Aromatoleum aromaticum EbN1: one gene and its partner. The protein of the gene in region 1 interacts with the protein of each later gene in a pairwise test. Links are inferred from orthologs where the notes say so. Each region holds a gene or a part of one and is shown in the gene's direction. Other genes may lie near its edges. The genes, in order: bioB and EBN1_RS08520.

Evidence for each region.
Region 2: the proteins of bioB (region 1) and EBN1_RS08520 interact in binary tests that used the Escherichia coli proteins (3 or more experiments, as listed by UniProt). The link is inferred for Aromatoleum aromaticum EbN1 from one-to-one orthologs.

What each region holds. Positions count from the first base shown.
Region 1 is NC_006513.1:621,494-629,914, forward strand. Bases 240-3,056 are described here. They hold bioB (biotin synthase BioB), read left to right. Parts: upstream 240-1,063; coding sequence 1,064-2,050; downstream 2,051-3,056. Other genes in these bases: EBN1_RS02910 (tRNA (cytidine(34)-2'-O)-methyltransferase), read right to left, coding at 240-294; EBN1_RS02915 (ComF family protein), read right to left, coding at 296-997; EBN1_RS02925 (methyltransferase domain-containing protein), read left to right, coding at 2,056-2,949; EBN1_RS02930 (pyrimidine 5'-nucleotidase), read left to right, coding at 2,946-3,056. Outside these bases: more of EBN1_RS02910, read right to left, coding at 1-239; more of EBN1_RS02930, read left to right, coding at 3,057-3,605; hemB (porphobilinogen synthase), read right to left, coding at 3,624-4,637; yihA (ribosome biogenesis GTP-binding protein YihA/YsxC), read right to left, coding at 4,874-5,524; EBN1_RS02945 (c-type cytochrome), read left to right, coding at 5,644-6,270; molybdopterin molybdotransferase MoeA, read left to right, coding at 6,473-7,726; ribose-5-phosphate isomerase RpiA, read left to right, coding at 7,754-8,416. UniProt on the Escherichia coli protein: Catalyzes the conversion of dethiobiotin (DTB) to biotin by the insertion of a sulfur atom into dethiobiotin via a radical-based mechanism.
Region 2 is NC_006513.1:1,802,688-1,811,144, reverse strand. The notes cover bases 3,591-6,443. They hold EBN1_RS08520 (class II glutamine amidotransferase), read left to right. Parts: upstream 3,591-4,532; coding sequence 4,533-5,354; downstream 5,355-6,443. Other genes in these bases: EBN1_RS08510 (hypothetical protein), read left to right, coding at 5,901-6,443; EBN1_RS08515 (HIT family protein), read left to right, coding at 5,431-5,850; gatB (Asp-tRNA(Asn)/Glu-tRNA(Gln) amidotransferase subunit GatB), read left to right, coding at 3,591-4,428. Outside these bases: EBN1_RS08540 (rod shape-determining protein), read right to left, coding at 1-985; Asp-tRNA(Asn)/Glu-tRNA(Gln) amidotransferase subunit GatC, read left to right, coding at 1,094-1,381; Asp-tRNA(Asn)/Glu-tRNA(Gln) amidotransferase subunit GatA, read left to right, coding at 1,458-2,930; more of gatB, read left to right, coding at 2,947-3,590; more of EBN1_RS08510, read left to right, coding at 6,444-7,556; phosphate regulon sensor histidine kinase PhoR, read right to left, coding at 7,498-8,457.

The sequences.
Region 1 (8,421 bases):
AAGCAGCACGTCGTCAGCCCGGTAGTCGACCAGATCGTAGCGTGTCCGGCCCTTTGTGCTCAGCGCCAGCAGGCGCCGGCCGGCGAGCGCGGACAGACAGGCGTTCCAGTCGTCGTGAACGGTGAGCGTCGTCAGATCGTGGTAATCGAGGCCGGCGCGCGCGAGTTGCCGGTCGGAGAGATCGAAGCCGAGCGGGCGCACGAGATGCAGGCGTGCGCCGGTGTTGGCCGCGAGCCGGATCGTGTTGCCGGTGTTCGGCGGGATTTCGGGCTGGAAGAGAACGATATCGAGCATGTCAGTGGGGGGAAGGTGTGCGCGCGACGACGAGGTTTTCGACGCGCGCGGCGCCATGCATCTTGAGCGTGCGGGCGAGCTCGTCGAGCGTCGCGCCGGTCGTCATGACGTCGTCGACGACGATCACTGTGCGGCCGGCAAACGAGGCCTCGCAACGGAAGGCGCCCCGCATATTGACGCTTCGCTCCTTCCACGGCAAGGACACCTGCGGCACGGTGTTCAGCGCGCGCGCAACCGCCACGAGTTCGAGCGGCAAGCCCCATGCGCGTCCGAGCGGACGGGCGATCTCGACGGCCTGGTTGAAGCCGCGCTGGCGCAGCCGACGGACATGCAGCGGCATCGGCAGCAGGACCGCAGCCGGCCGGGGAGCGCCGAGCGGCAACAGCACCTCGGCGAAAAAATTCGCCAACGCCAGCCGGTGCCGATACTTGAGCCCCTGGACGATACGATCCACGGGAAAAGCGTACGCAAACGCGGCGCGGCTCGCATCGAACGCCGGGGGATTGTGCAGGCAGCGCCCGCAGGTGGCACCCTCGACAGTCGGAACGGCACATACCGGGCACGAAGCCGGCTGGCGCGGCAGATCGTTCCGGCAGGCGCTGCACAGCGCGGCTGCGCCCGACATCGAACCGCACACGAAGCACTCCTGCGGCATCAGCAGATCTGCGATCCGGCGCGCGCGAAAGCGCAACGCATCGAGCACGTTTGACAAGATTTCCGCCAATGAAGGAACATGCGAAGCTTCGCATTACATCCCGGAACCGCTTTCATGACAATGACTTCAGCGCCCGCTGCCGAACGCCCGGCCGCCCCGGCCGTACCCCGCATCAAGTGGACCGTGGTCGAAGCCGTCGAGCTGTTCGAACAGCCTTTCATGGACCTGCTCTTCCGCGCGCAGCAGGTGCATCGCGCACATTTCGACCCGAACGCGGTGCAGCGCTCGACGCTGCTGTCGATCAAGACCGGCGGCTGCTCGGAAGACTGCGGCTACTGCTCGCAATCGACGCGCCACAATACCGGGCTAGACCGTGAACAGCTGCTGAAAGTGGCCGAAGTCGTCGAGCACGCGAAAGCGGCGAAAGCGAAGGGAGCGTCGCGCTTCTGCATGGGCGCGGCGTGGCGCGGGCCCAAAGACAAGGACATGGAGACGGTGCTGGCGATGGTGCGCGAGGTCAAGGCGCTCGGCCTCGAGACCTGCGTGACCCTCGGCATGCTCAAAGGCGACCAGGCGCTGCAGCTCAAGGAAGCCGGCCTCGACTACTACAACCACAATCTCGACACCGCGCCGGAGTTCTATGGCCAAGTCATCACGACGCACACCCTGGCGGACCGCCTCGACACGCTCGAACAGGTGCGTGGCGCCGGCATCAACGTCTGTTCCGGCGGCATCGTCGGCATGGGCGAGGGACGGCGCAGCCGGGCCGGCCTGCTGGTGCAACTCGCGAACATGGCGTCGCCGCCGGAATCGGTGCCGATCAACAACCTCGTACCGGTGCCCGGCACGCCGCTCGAAAACGTCGACAAGATCGATCCGTTCGAATTCGTCCGCACGATCGCCGCGGCCCGCATCATGATGCCGACGAGTTTCGTGCGCCTGTCCGCCGGGCGCCAGCAGATGAGCGACGAGCTGCAGGCGCTGTGCTTCATGGCCGGTGCGAACTCGATCTTCTACGGCGACCGCCTGCTGACGACCGACAATCCCGACACCGACCGCGACGAGGCGCTGTTCGCGCGCCTCGGCCTGCGTCCCGTCTGAGCCGGATGAGCGCTCCGGCCGACTTCACCCTCGCCCGCGAACTCCTCGTCCGGCGCTTCGGCCGTGCCGCGGCGACCTACGACGAGGTTGCGGTGCTCGCGCGCGAAGTCGCGCGCCGGATGGACGAGCGGCTCGACTACATCCGCATCGAACCGAAGCGCATCCTCGACCTGGGCTGCGGCACCGGCGCGGATTTCGGGGGGCTCGGCAGGCGCTACCCGAAAGCGATGCGCATCGGCGCCGATTTCGCGCTGCCGATGCTGGACCGCGCACGCGGCGAGCGCAGCCTCTTCGGGCGGCTGCGCTCACTCGGCCGCAACGCGCCGCCGTCACTCGTCTGTGCCGATGCGTCCGCCCTCCCGTTCGCCCGTGCCAGCCTGTCGCTGGTGTGGTCGAACCTGCTGCTCAACTGGCTAGCCGATCCGCTGCCGGCGTTGCGCGAGATGCACCGCGTGCTCGAGACGGACGGCCTGCTGATGTTCTCATCGCTGGGGCCGGACACGCTGAAGGAGCTGCGCGCCGCCTTGCCCGACACCCACGGCACGCGGGTGCACCGCTTCATCGACATGCACGACCTGGGTGACGCGCTGGTCGCAGCCGGCTTCTCCGATCCGGTGATGGACATGGAAGTGCTGACGCTGACCTACGCCAACCTCGACGAACTGCTGCGCGACCTGCGGCTTTCCGGCAGCGCCAACGCGAGCCGGGCGCGGCCCCGCGGGCTCTCGGGCAAGTCGGGCTGGGCCGCGGCGCGCAATGCCCTCGAGGCGCTGCGCCGCGACGGGCGCCTGCCGGCGACTTTCGAGATCGTCCAGGGCCACGCATGGAAAGCGCAGCCGAAAACGACCGAGGACGGCCGCGCGGTCATGCAGTTCCAGCCGCGCAAGCTGCGGGGATGAACGCTCCGCTCCCGCCCCGACTGGTGTGGCTGTTCGACCTCGACAACACGCTGCACAACGCCAGCGCCCACATCTTCCCGCACATCAACCGCAGCATGACAGCGTACCTCGAGCAGCACCTGTCGCTGAGCCCGGAGGAAGCGAACGCGCTGCGGGTTCACTACTGGCATCGCTACGGAGCGACGCTGCTCGGCCTCGTGCGCCACCACGGCACGAACCCGCACCACTTTCTCGAGGCGACGCATCGCTTCGAGAAACTGCACAAGCTGATGGTGTTCGATCGCGCGCTGCGCTCGATGCTGCGTCGTCTGCCGGGGCGCAAGATCGTGTTCTCGAACGGCCCGCAGCGTTACGCCGAAGCGGTCGTCGAGGCGATGGGCATCCGCCGGCATTTCCATGACGTGTTCGGCATCGAGCAAATGCGCTTCCATCCGAAGCCCGGCGTGCAGGCGTTTCGCCACCTGCTCCACGACCACCGCCTGGATCCGCGCCGCTGCGTGCTCATCGAGGATTCGGCCGAGAACCTGCGCACCGCGAAGCGGCTCGGCATGAAGACCGTGCTGGTCGGCGAGGGCCTGAAGCAGCCCGCGTATGTCGACATGAAAATCAGTTCGATCCTGCGCCTGCACCGTGCCGCCCGGCCGTGGCTCGCCTGACCCCGGGACGGAAAAAGCTCAGGCCCCTTTCAACCAGCGCGCCGCGTCGAGAGCGAAGTACGTCAGGATGCCGTCGGCGCCTGCGCGCTTGAACGACAGCAGCGCCTCCATCACGCACGCCTCCTCCGACAGCCAGCCGTTCGCGATTGCCGCCTTCAGCATCGCGTACTCGCCACTGACCTGATACACATACGTCGGCACCTGCAGTTCGGTCTTCACGCGCCGGACGATGTCGAGGTACGGCATCCCCGGCTTGACCATGAACATGTCGGCCCCTTCGGCGATGTCGAGCGCGACTTCGCGGAGCGCCTCGTCGGAGTTCGCCGGATCCATCTGGTAAGTGTATTTGTTGCCCGTGCCGAGGTTCCCGGTCGAGCCGACCGCGTCACGGAACGGGCCGTAGAAGCTCGAGGCGTATTTTGCCGCGTACGCCAGAATGCGGGTGTGGATGCGGCCGTCGCGGTCGAGTTCGGCGCGGATGCGCGCGATGCGCCCGTCCATCATGTCGGACGGCGCGACGACATCTGCCCCGGCCTGCGCGTGGCACAGCGCCTGTTTCGCCAGCGCCTCGAGCGTCTCGTCATTGAGCACATAGCCGCGCGGGTCGTCGGCATCGATCAACCCGTCCTGACCGTGGCTGGTATAGGGGTCGAGTGCGACGTCGGTGATCACTCCGAGTTCCGGAAAGCGTGCCTTCAGCGCCTGCACGACCCGCGGCACGAGTCCGTCCGGATTCCACGCCTCTTCCGCGCCGGGCGTCTTGCCCCCGGCCTCGATGACCGGGAACAGCGCCAGCGCCGGCACGCCGAGCGAAACCGCCTCTTCGGCGACGCGCAGCAGGTTGTCGAGCGACACGCGGTTCACCCCCGGCATCGACGGCACCGCTTCGGTGAGGCCCGTCCCTTCGAGCACGAACACCGGATAGATCAGGTCATCCGTGGAAAGCCGGGACTCGCGCATCAGGCGGCGGGAAAAATCGTCGCGGCGCATCCGCCGCATGCGGGTCGCGGGAAAAATTCCGGTAGGGCGCATGGTCAGTCCAGTCAGGTGGAGGCGAAACACCCGGTAACGAAACCGCGGAGGAACTTCGCCGAAAGAGGCTTATCTTATCGTACAGATGGTGACGAGCCATCTCCCGCTTCACCTCCCTGAGCGGGTGCCTTAATCCAGTTAAGGCGTTTGACCCCGGGCTTTATCCCCTTTAGCCCGGGGTTTTTTATTGCCCCGGTGGTTTATCCGCCCAGTTTATCCGCCCACGGCGGGACAGGCTACTTCCCTGCCGCGCGCAACTGGGCGGGGGTAGGAATTGCCGGCAGATCGTCGCTAGGCAGACCGAGCCAGCCAGCCACCTTGTGCTCGACCTCTTCCATGCCGATTTTCTTCAGGCTCGAGAACAGTTGCACGCTGATCTGCGGCCCGAGTGCCGCGACTTCGCGGCGAACGCTGGCGAGCGTGGCCGCAGCCTCGTTGCGCGACAGCTTGTCGCATTTCGTCAACAGCACATGAATCGGCCGCCCTCCGGGCACGAACCAGTCGATCATCTGGCGGTCGAGGGGCGTGAGCGGATGGCGCGAATCCATGATCAGCACCAGTCCGATCAGGTTTTCACGTTTGCGCAGATAGTGCTCGAGCAGCCCCTGCCATTGACGGCGGATGTTTTCCGGCACTTTCGCGTAGCCGTAACCGGGCAGGTCGACGAGCACCGCCCCGCAATCGAGGCGAAAGAAATTGATCAGCTGGGTGCGCCCGGGCGTCTTCGACACGAATGCCAGACGTGTATGATCGGCAAGCGTATTGATGGCGCTCGACTTCCCGGCGTTGGAGCGTCCGGCGAATGCGATTTCCGCGCCCTCCGGAGGAGGCAGAGCCCCTGATTTTGCAATGGAAACTTCGAATCGTGCGTTACGGAAGATCGGCATCTGGGAATCGGCAAGAACAAGGGCGGGGTTAGAGGCGCCCACCTTGCATCGCGCAAAACGGGGTACTTAGTATAGAATAACGCGTTTGTGACGACCGCTCACGGCTTTCTGAGGACACCATGATCAAGCGTTCCCTGCTGCTCCCGCTGCTGCTGGTTGCCGGCGGCCTTCAGGCCCAAGAACCGGCTCCCGATCTTGCAAAGGCGAAAATGACGGCTGAAACCGTCTGCGCCGGCTGCCACGGACCGGATGGCAACAGTCCGATTTCGGCCAATCCAAAGATCGCGGGGCAGCACGAGGAATATCTCTACAAGCAGCTGAGAGCGTTCAAGTCATGGGACGGCAAGCCGCCCGAGCGCGAGAACCCCATCATGGGCGCCATGGTGGCCGGACTCGAAGACGCGGACATGAAAGCGCTCGCGGTCTACTTCGCGTCGCAGAAGCTGCAGCCCGAGAGCGCGAAGAATGCGGAGACGGCACAACAGGGCCAGGACATCTGGCGTGCCGGCATCACCGCGAAAGGCCTGCCGGCCTGCTCGGGCTGTCACGGCCCGACCGGCGCAGGCATGCCGGTCCAGTATCCGCGCATTGCAGGCCAGTTCGCCGAGTACACCGAAGCGCAACTGAAGGCCTTCCGCGACGGCGTACGCAAGAACGATCCGAACCTGATGATGCAGACGATCGCGCTGAAGATGACGGACGCGGAAATCAAGGCGGTCGCGGATTACGTGGCAGGACTGCGTTAAGAACCGAACAGCGGGATCGCAGTTCGTGAACGGGGTGGTTCGGCCACCCTTTTTCTTGCCGGCCCCCGAACCGCCAGCCACGAATGTCCGGGCGCAACTGACGAGCGCCCTCGACCAGAACACGAGTTGCCGCGCAGACGGTCGAGCGTGCAATGATAATCAGCAGTGTGGCGGCGCGCCGCCGCGGCAAGGGATGAGAGTCATGAAACAGAACTCCGGCGCGAAGCCCGCGCCCCGCTCCCCCCACCTGACCACCGCCGAAGCGCGGCGAACGATTCTGGAAAGCCTGGCGCCGATAAGCGGGTGGGAACGCGTGGCGGTCCGCAACGCGCTCGGGCGGATTTTGCTCGAGGACGTGATCGCGCCGTGCAACGTGCCGGCCCACGACAACTCCGCGATGGACGGCTATGCCGTGCGGTTTCGCGATCTCGAGGCCCGGCCCGAAACGGCGCTTGCGGTGGTGGGCACCGCGTTCGCCGGCAAACCGTTTTCGGGCATCGTCGGTGCGGGACAGGCAGTTCGGATCATGACTGGCGCACCGATTCCGCAAGGCGCCGACACCATCGTCGTGCAGGAAATGGCCCGCGCCGCCGACAGCCAGGTGTTCATCCCGCCGGGACAGCAGGCAGGGCAAAACCTGCGCCGTGCGGGCGAGGATCTCGCTCTCGGCAGCGTCGCACTGCCGGCTGGAAAGCGCTGCGGCCCGGCCGAACTCGGGTTGGTCGCTTCGCTCGGCATCGCCGAAGTCACCGTGCGCCGGCGCCTGCGTGTCGCGTTCTTCTCGACCGGCGACGAACTTGCGTCCATCGGCAAGCCGCTCGCACCGGGCGAAGTCTACGACAGCAATCGCTACACACTCTTCGGCGCGCTTTCCCGTCTGGGCTGCGACATGCTCGACATGGGCGTCGTGCCAGACAACCCGACGGCCCTCGAAGCAGCTTTTCGCGGTGCCTCGGCCGATGCGGACGTGATCCTGACCAGCGGCGGCGTGTCGGTCGGCGAGGCCGATTTCATCCGCGAGCTGGTGAATCGCCTCGGCGAGGTCGCGTTCTGGAAAATCGACATCAAGCCGGGCCGCCCGATGGCTTTCGGCCGTATCGGCGATACCTGGCTGTTCGGCCTGCCGGGCAATCCGGTCGCAGTGCTGGTGACTTTTTACCAGTTCGTGCAGGATGCCCTGCTCGTCCTCTCCGGCGTTTCGCCGCTGCCGGAACCCGCGCTGTTCGAAGTTTCGTGCGGAGAAGCGATCCGCAAGCAGGCCGGCCGCCGGGAGTTCCTGCGCGGCCAGCTGGGAACGGTCGACGGCCGGCAGACGGTGCGCCTCGCGGGAGCGCAGGGCTCGGGAGTGCTGCGGTCAATGTCCGAGGCGAACTGCTTCATCGTCCTGCCCGAAGAACGCGGCGACGTGGCAGCCGGAGAACCGGTTATGGTGCAGGTTTTCGACGGACTGATCTGAAGCGACGTTTCACCGGATGGACATTCAATGACCCAGGACGAACTCAAGAAGGCAGCCGCGATCGCGGCACTCGACTACGTCGAAAACGGAATGATCGTCGGCGTCGGCACCGGCTCGACCGTCAATCATTTCATCGACGGTCTGGCCGGCATCAAGGGCCGGATCGCGGGAGCGGTGTCCAGTTCGGAAGCCAGCGCACGCCGCCTGCAGGCCCACGGCATCCCGGTTCTGGATCTGAACGACATCACCGACCTGCCGGTGTACGTGGATGGAGCCGACGAGATCGATGGCGGGTTTTGCATGATCAAGGGCGGAGGCGGCGCGCTGACCCGCGAAAAGATCGTCGCGGCGGTTGCGCGCCGGTTCATCTGCATCTGCGACGCGAGCAAGAAGGTCGCCTGTCTCGGCCGCTTTCCGCTGCCGGTCGAGATCATTCCGATGGCCCGCGCCTACGTCGAACGCGAACTGGTCCGGATCGGCGGTCGGCCCGAACTGCGCGAGGGATTCGTCACCGACAACGGCAACCTGATCGTGGACGTGCACGGCTTGATGATTACCTCACCGCGCGCGCTCGAGACCGAGCTGAACCAGATTGTCGGGGTGGTCACCAATGGCCTGTTCGCGCGCCGCGGCGCGGACGTGCTGCTGCTGGCAACGCTCGCCGGGGTCGAGCGACAGGTTGCAAACTGAGAAGC
Region 2 (8,457 bases), 1.2 Mb from region 1 along the record:
CGCGCGCGACGCATGTCAAGGGCTCGTCGGCGACGATCACCGGCAGACCGGTTTCTTCCATCAGCAGCCGGTCGAGGTCGCGCAGCAGCGCGCCGCCACCGGTCAGCACCATGCCGCGGTCGGCGATGTCGGCACCGAGTTCAGGCGGCGTCTGTTCGAGCGCGATCTTCACCGCGGAGACGATCTGGTTCAGCGGCTCGGTCAGCGCTTCGAGGATCTCGTTGCTGGAAATCGTGAAGCTGCGCGGAATGCCTTCGGCGAGGTTGCGGCCTTTGACTTCCATCTCGCGCACTTCCGAGCCCGGAAAAGCGGAGCCGATTCCCTTCTTGATGTTCTCCGCAGTCGTGTCGCCGATCAGCATGCCGTAGTTGCGGCGGATGTAATTGACGATCGAGTCGTCGAACTTGTCGCCGCCGACCCGCACCGACCCCGCATAGACCATGCCACCCAGCGAGATCACGCCGACTTCGGTCGTGCCACCGCCGATGTCGACGACCATCGAACCGGTCGCGTCCGACACCGGCAGTCCCGCGCCGATCGCCGCGGCCATCGGCTCCTCGATGAGGTACACCTGGCTCGCGCCGGCAGCGAGCGCGGCGTCGCGGATCGCGCGCCGCTCGACCTGCGTCGAGCCGCAGGGAACGCAGACGATGATGCGCGGGGAAGGCGAGAACATCCGCGAGTCATGCACCTTCTTGATGAACTGCTTGATCATCTGTTCGGTCACGACGAAGTCCGCGATCACGCCATCTTTCATCGGCCGGATCGCGGTGATGTTGCCGGGAGTCTTGCCGAGCATCTGTTTGGCCGCGTGTCCGACAGCCTGGATCGTGCGTTTCGCGTTCGGGCCGCCTTCGGTACGGATCGCGACCACCGACGGTTCGTCGAGCACGATGCCTTTGCCCCGCACGTAGATCAGCGTGTTCGCAGTGCCGAGGTCGATCGCCAGATCGTTGGAAAAATAAGAGCGCAGGAAACCAAACATGGACAATTCCGAGACCAATGAAGACGGGCAGATGTACCGGCCAGAACAGGCGGCAAACGAATATGATAACCTACAAATCTTTGTGACTTAAGCAGGTTTTATTACCTCATGTCGCTCTCCACTGAACAGGTCCGGCGCATCGCCACGCTCGCCCGCATCGAACTCTCCGACGCCGACGCCGAAGCGACCCGCGGCAAGCTGAATGGCATTTTCGGCCTGATCGAGCAGATGCAGGCGGTCGACACCACCGGCGTCGAGCCGATGAGCCACCCGCAGGACGTCGCGCAGCGCCTGCGCCCCGACGTCGCCACCGAGTCCGATCGCCGCGAAGCGTTCCAGCGCATCGCGCCGCAGACCGAAGCCGGACTGTATCTCGTTCCCAAGGTTATCGAGTAAGGAACAGCGGGCGCCGGGCAGCGGCAGGGATCGCACGAATCATTTTCGTCCCGGCTGCGCGGCGCTCCCACGACATATGATCAACGCCAGCCTCACCGAACTGCGCGCCGCGCTCGACGCCCGAAAAATCTCGAGCGTCGAACTCGCGACGCTCTTCCTCGACCGCATCGAGCGGCTCGATGCGAGCCTCAACGCCTTCATCACCGTCGACCGCGACGGCGCGCTCGAAGCTGCCCGCGCCGCCGATGCGCGCATCGCCGCGGGAGATGCCGGGCCGCTCACCGGCATCCCGCTCGCGCACAAGGACGTATTCTGCACGGAAGGCGTGCTGACCACCTGCGGCTCGAAGATGCTCGCGAACTTCGTCAGCCCGTACGACGCGCACGTCGTCAGCCTGCTCAAAACCGCCGGCGCGGTGAGCCTCGGCAAAACCAACATGGACGAGTTCGCGATGGGCTCGTCGAACGAGAACTCCCACTTCGGCCCGGCGAAGAACCCCTGGGACACGACCCGCATTCCCGGCGGCTCGTCTGGCGGTTCGGCGGCCGCAGTCGCTGCGCGCCTCGTGCCGATCGCTACCGGCACCGACACCGGCGGCTCGGTGCGCCAGCCGGCGGCGCTGACCGGGGTCACCGGCATCAAGCCGACCTACGGCGTCGTCAGCCGCTACGGCATGATCGCGTACGCGAGTTCGCTCGACCAGGGCGGCGCCTTCGGCGCGTCCGCGGCCGACTGCGCGCAGCTCCTGACCGCAATGGCGGGTTTCGATCCGCGCGACTCGACGAGCCTCGAACGGCCGGCCGAAGACTATTCGCGCGAACTCGCCGCGCCGGCCGCTGCCCGCCCGCTCGCGGGCCTGCGCATCGGCCTGCCGAAGGAGTTTTTCGGCGCGGGCATGGCCGACGACGTGCGCGCCGCGGTCGAGGCGGCGCTCGACGGCTACCGCGCGCTCGGCGCGACGACGGTGGACGTGAGCCTGCCGAACGCGCAGCTCGCGATCCCTGCTTATTACGTGATCGCGCCGGCCGAAGCGTCGAGCAACCTGTCGCGCTTCGACGGCGTGCGCTACGGCCACCGCGCCGCCGAATACCGCGACCTTGCCGAGATGTATTCGAAGAGCCGCGCCGAAGGCTTCGGCGCCGAAGTCAAGCGCCGCATCCTCGTCGGCACTTACGTGCTGTCCCACGGCTACTACGACGCGTACTACCTGCAGGCGCAGAAGCTGCGCCGCCTGATCGCGCAGGATTTCCAGGCTGCGCTCGCCGGCTGCGATGTCATCGCCGGCCCGACGAGCCCGACGACCGCGTGGACGATCGGGGAGAAGTCCGACGATCCGGTGCAGATGTACCTGTCGGACATCTACACGATCGCGGTGAACCTCGCCGGCCTGCCGGGCCTGTCGCACCCGTGCGGCTTCGGCGCGGGCGAGCTGCCGGTCGGCCTGCAGCTCGTCGGCGACTACTTTTCCGAGGCGCGCCTGCTGAACGCCGCGCACCGCTTCCAGCAGGCGAGCGACTGGCACCTGCGCCGGCCGGCGATCGCCGCCTGAACGAGAGTTTGACACCATGAGCAGAAACGACTGGGAAGTGGTCATCGGACTGGAAGTCCATGCGCAGCTGAACACCGCGTCGAAGATTTTTTCCGCCGCCTCGACCGCGTTCGGCGCCGAGCCGAACGTGCAGGCGAGCGCCGTCGACATCGCACTGCCGGGCGTGCTGCCGGTCCTGAACGGCGGTGCGGTCGAGCGGGCGATCCGCTTCGGCGTTGCGATCGGCGCGACGGTCGCACCAAAAAGCGTTTTCGCGCGCAAGAACTACTTCTACCCGGATCTGCCGAAAGGCTACCAGATCAGCCAGTTCGAGCTGCCGGTCGTGCAGGGCGGCGCGATCACGATCCGCGTCGGCGACGGTGACAAAGCCTACGAGAAGACCGTGCAGCTCACGCGCGCGCACCTCGAGGAAGATGCCGGCAAGTCGCTGCACGAAGACTTCCACGGCATGAGCGGCATCGACCTGAACCGCGCCGGCACGCCGCTGCTCGAAATCGTCTCCGAACCCGACATGCGCTCGTCGGCCGAGGCCGTCGCGTACGCGCGCGCACTGCACGCGCTGGTGCGCTGGATCGACATCTGCGACGGCAACATGCAGGAAGGCTCGTTCCGCTGCGACGCGAACGTCTCGGTGCGCCGCCCCGGCGGGCCGCTCGGCACGCGCCGCGAAATCAAGAACCTGAACTCGTTCCGCTTCCTGCAGCAGGCGATCGACTTCGAAGTGCAGTGGCAGATCGGCACGATCGAGGACGGCGGCAGGATCCAGCAGGCGACCGTGCTGTTCGACCCCGACACGGGCGAGACGCGCATGATGCGCTCGAAGGAAGACGCGCACGATTACCGCTACTTCCCCGACCCCGATCTGCTGCCGCTGGTGATCCCGTCCGAATGGATCGCACGCGTGCGCAGCGAGATGCCGGAGTTGCCGGGCGCGATGAAGGCACGGTTCATCAACGACTACGGCCTGTCCGCCTACGACGCGGCGAGCCTCACTGCGGCGAAGGAAATCGCCGCGTACTACCAGGCGATGCTCGCCACTGCCGACACGAAACCGGGGAGTCAGGTGCCGAAGCTGGGGGCGAACTGGGTCATGGGCGAACTCGCCGCGCAGCTCAACCGCGCCGAACGCGACATCGGCGACTCGCCCGTCACACCCGCGCAGCTCGCGGGGCTCGTGCAGCGCATCGCCGACGGCACGATTTCGAACAACATCGCGCGCAAAGTGTTCGCCGCGCTGTGGAACGGCGAAGGCGGCTCCGGCGCCGATGCCGCCGATCGCATCATCGAAGCGCAGGGCCTGCGGCAGGTGAACGACAGCAGCGCGCTCGAACCGCTCATCGACGAAGTGCTCGCCGCGAACCGGAAATCCGTCGACGAATTCCGCGCCGGCAAGGAGAAGGCGTTCAACGCGCTCGTCGGCCAGGTCATGAAAGCGAGCCGGGGCAAGGCGAATCCGGCGCAGGTCAACGAGATGCTCAAGCGCAAGCTCGACGCCTGATCGATCGGCATGCCGCCCAAGGCAGGGGCGGGCGTCGCCGGAATGACCCTGCGCGCCGCTCGCTATAATGGCAAATAGCGATCAGCGACCTGAAAGGACCGGCGATGTGTCAGCTCCTCGGCATGAACTGCAACGTGCCCACGGACATCTGTTTCTCGTTCGCGGGCTTCCAGGCGCGCGGCGGCGTCACCGATCACCATCGTGACGGGTGGGGCATCGCGTTTTTCGAAGGGCGCGGCGTGCGCGTTTTCCTCGACCCGCAGCCGAGCGCGAATTCCCCGGTCGCCGAACTCGTTCGCAATTACCCGATCCGCTCGCTCAACGTCATCGCCCATATCCGCAAGGCCACCCAAGGCCAGGTGCGCCTCGACAACACACATCCGTTCCAGCGCGAACTGTGGGGGCGCTACTGGATTTTCGCGCACAACGGCAACCTGCTCGACTACGCGCCGGCGCTCACCGGGCGCTTCCTGCCGGTCGGCAGCACCGACTCCGAAGCCGCGTTCTGCCACATCCTGCAGTGCTTGGCGCAGCGCTTTCCGGACGGCCCGCCGAGCGCCGTCGCGCTGCACGAGACGCTGCGCGAACTGACGATCGAAATCGGACAGCATGGCGAGTTCAACTACCTGCTGTCGGACGGAGAACACCTGTTCGCCCATTGCTCGTCACGGCTCGCGTTCATCGTGCGCGAAGCGCCATTCACGGTCGCCCACCTCGCGGATCAGGACATGACTGTCGACTTCAGCCGCCACACCACGCCGAACGACCGCGTCGCGGTCATCGCGACCGTGCCGCTGACCGACAATGAAACCTGGCAGCAGATGACTCCCGGCTCGCTGGTGGCTTTCCGGCACGGCGCCCCCGTGCCGCTCGGTGACACCCCCACGATCGCCTCGCAACCGTCCCGCGCCACCGGAAGCAGGTAAATTTTGCTTCATCGCGGAATGGTGAAAGGCTAGAGTTGGCGTTTGCCAGATTCCGATGACTGCGGAGCCGCCGACGATGGACTGCACCTTGTGTCTTGCCGAAATGGAAACCCCGATCTGGCGCGACGGCAGCTGTCGCGTCATTCTGGTCAGGGATCACGACTACCCCGGTTTCTGCCGCGTCGTGTGGCATGAACACGTCGCCGAAATGAGCGACCTCACTGCGCCGGCGCAGCGCCACCTGATGAATGTCGTGCTCGCGACCGAAACCGCGCTGCGCCAGCTGATGCAGCCGGACAAGATCAACCTCGCGAGCCTCGGCAATGTCGTGCCGCACCTTCACTGGCACGTCGTTCCGCGCTTTCGCAACGACAGGCATTTCCCGCAGCCGATCTGGGGCATTCCGCAGCGCGAAGGCGCGCGGCACGAAACACCTGCGGTCCAGGCGCTCGCCGGCGCGATCGTCACTGCCCTGACCGAACTCACCGCAGGCTGAATCCGCGCCATCCAAGCCGCCACGTCGAGCATCGGCAACCCAAGGATCGCATGGCGCACGAATCCCCGATCGACTGCGGCAATCCGGCCGAATGCCTCGATCTGCTCAAGCGCCTGCGCATGCTCGACATCGATGCGACGCAGCGCACGCTCGCGGACATCGTCGCCGCGCTGCTGCGCGCGTTGCCGGCGCCGAACCAGCACCTCGAAGTCCTCGAAGCCGCGCGGGCGCAGGTCGACTTCGTGCAGGCCGAAATGGCGAAGCGCTATGCCGCTCACCCGCTCCCTCCCGACAGCAGCGAAAACGAGACGCTCGCGCGGGTGGTTTCGCTGTGGCGCGGGATGGCGCGTTCATACGCGCAGATAAGCCGCCAGGACGCAGCCTCCGGCACTCTCGACGACCAGCGCGCGCTGCTCGCGCAGCGGCGCGTCGATTACACCGGCAGGGCGCTGTTGGAGTACTTCCGTGCTCACCGGGCACCGCCGCATGGCACCTGGGCCGAGCTGCACGACAGCTATTCGGTGGCGGAAGCGCGCGGCGTCGCCGGCGTTCGCGTGCCGGATTCGCTCAACGAAGTATGGAAAGCGCAAAGTGCGCTGGAAGCTTACGTCTCGGCGCTGCTCGTCGATCTCGCAAATCCGTTCGGCCGCGGCGAGCGGGAGTTCAGATGGGTATACCGCTGGGCGCAGCGCTTCGCCCCCTATTGCAGCCTCGACGCGGAGCCCGACACCGGGCGGACGGAAGCGGCTGCATTCGGCATCGATCTTGCCGGCGACCACGGACCGCGCCCGCTGTGGTTAATCGGGCCGCCGGGCGCTGGCGTGCGCCGCTTCGACGCCAGCCGGCTCGCCGGGCAGATCCGGGCGGTGCTGACGCAGTTCAGGCAGGGTGTCGCCCCGGCTTCGCTCGGCCTCGGCGCGGACTGTCCGACCGATGCCTGCGCGGCGCTGCTGTTGTCCCTTTATCGCCCGTGGGGGCTGGCATCGGCCGCGCGACGGTTTCCGCGGCGGAGCGGCAAGGGAAGCGCGGAGCTGTGCGGCGACTGGCTGACGATCGGCTTTCACATCGGCGGCAGGACTTTCGAGCAACCCACCGGGGGCGTGATGGCCGGCAACTTGGCACGTGACATTTCGCTGCTGACGTTCGGCGAGCGGGGGCCGGAGGCAGTTCCGGGGCGGCCGGAACAGCTGCGGCAACGCCTCGCCGCGACACTCGGCTTCGTCTGCGGACACTGGGACATCGTCGACCATTCGGTGAACGGCTTTCGCCTGCAGCAACACCCGCACACTGAGCGTCTCGAGCATCACCAGCTCGTCGGCATCCGCCCGCCCGACGGCGAACGTTTCCTGCTCGGCCAGGTGACCTGGCTGATGTACCGGGAGGACGGCGTGATGGAAGCCGGTATCCACGTTCTGGCGGGCCTGCCGAAAGTCGTCGCCGCCCGCCTGTTCGGCTTGAACATCGGCACGCATGTCGCCTACCAGCAGGTCTTCCTGCTGCCGGCGACGCCAGCGCTGAAAGCCCCGGCGTCGCTGGTGCTGCCCGGCGGGTGGTTCCAGGCCCGGCGCGTCATCGAAGTCCATGATGACGAGGCGGCGCAGGTGAGGCTGACCGGGCTGCTGGCGCGCGGCACGAATTTCGATCAGGTCAGTTTCGAAGCGCTGACCGATCCCGCGCGAGACGCGCCGCAGGAAACCGGGCACTGAAGCGGCTGCCCTTGCCATACTCGCTTTCGATATGCAGCTGCGCATCATGGCGCGACAGGATGTGCTTGACGATCGCGAGGCCGAGCCCGGTGCCGCCGGTTTCGCGCGAGCGTCCGCGGTCGATGCGGTAGAAGCGTTCCGTCAGCCGCGGAAGATGTCGGGCTTCGATACCGATCCCGGTGTCTTCGACCGCGAATTCGGCTCCGCTGCCGGCCCGTCGCCACACCAAGCGGATCCGCCCGCCGCCCGGCGTGTAGCGCACCGCATTGCTCGCGAGGTTCGCAAACGCCGAACGCAGTTCCTTTCCGCTGCCGAGAAGCAATGCGTTTTCGCTTCCTTCCGCGACGACAAGGCTGACTTCGTGGCGTCCGCCCGACAGCAATTCGGTGTCGCGGGCGATGTCGGCGAGCAACGGGCCGACTGCGATCTTCTCTTCGACCGCTGCCGGAGCGCCCGTTTCGAGCGCGGACAGCGTCAGCAGGTCTTCGATCAGGGACTGCATCCGCCACGACTGGTCGAACGCGAGCCGAAGATAGCGCATCGCTTCGGCGGGCTCCAGGTCCTCGTGCGCGTCGATCAGTGTTTCGAGGAAACCGATGACGACCGTCAGCGGCGTGCGCAATTCGTGCGAGACATTCGCGATGAAATCGCGGCGCATGGTTTCGAGTTTTTCGAGCTGGCTGATATCGCGCGACACGATCATTTTCTGCCCGTCGCCGAATGGCACGGCCTGCACCAGCAGCGTCAGACCCGGGCGGCGACCCGAGCGCAGGATCGCCGGCTCAGTGCCATCCCGCCTCCCGAGCAGGCGCACGAACTCGGGTTCGCGCACGAGAGTCGTGACCGGCGCTCCCTGGTCCCGCGAGGCGTCGAGGCCGAAATGCTGCCCCGCCGTGGTGTT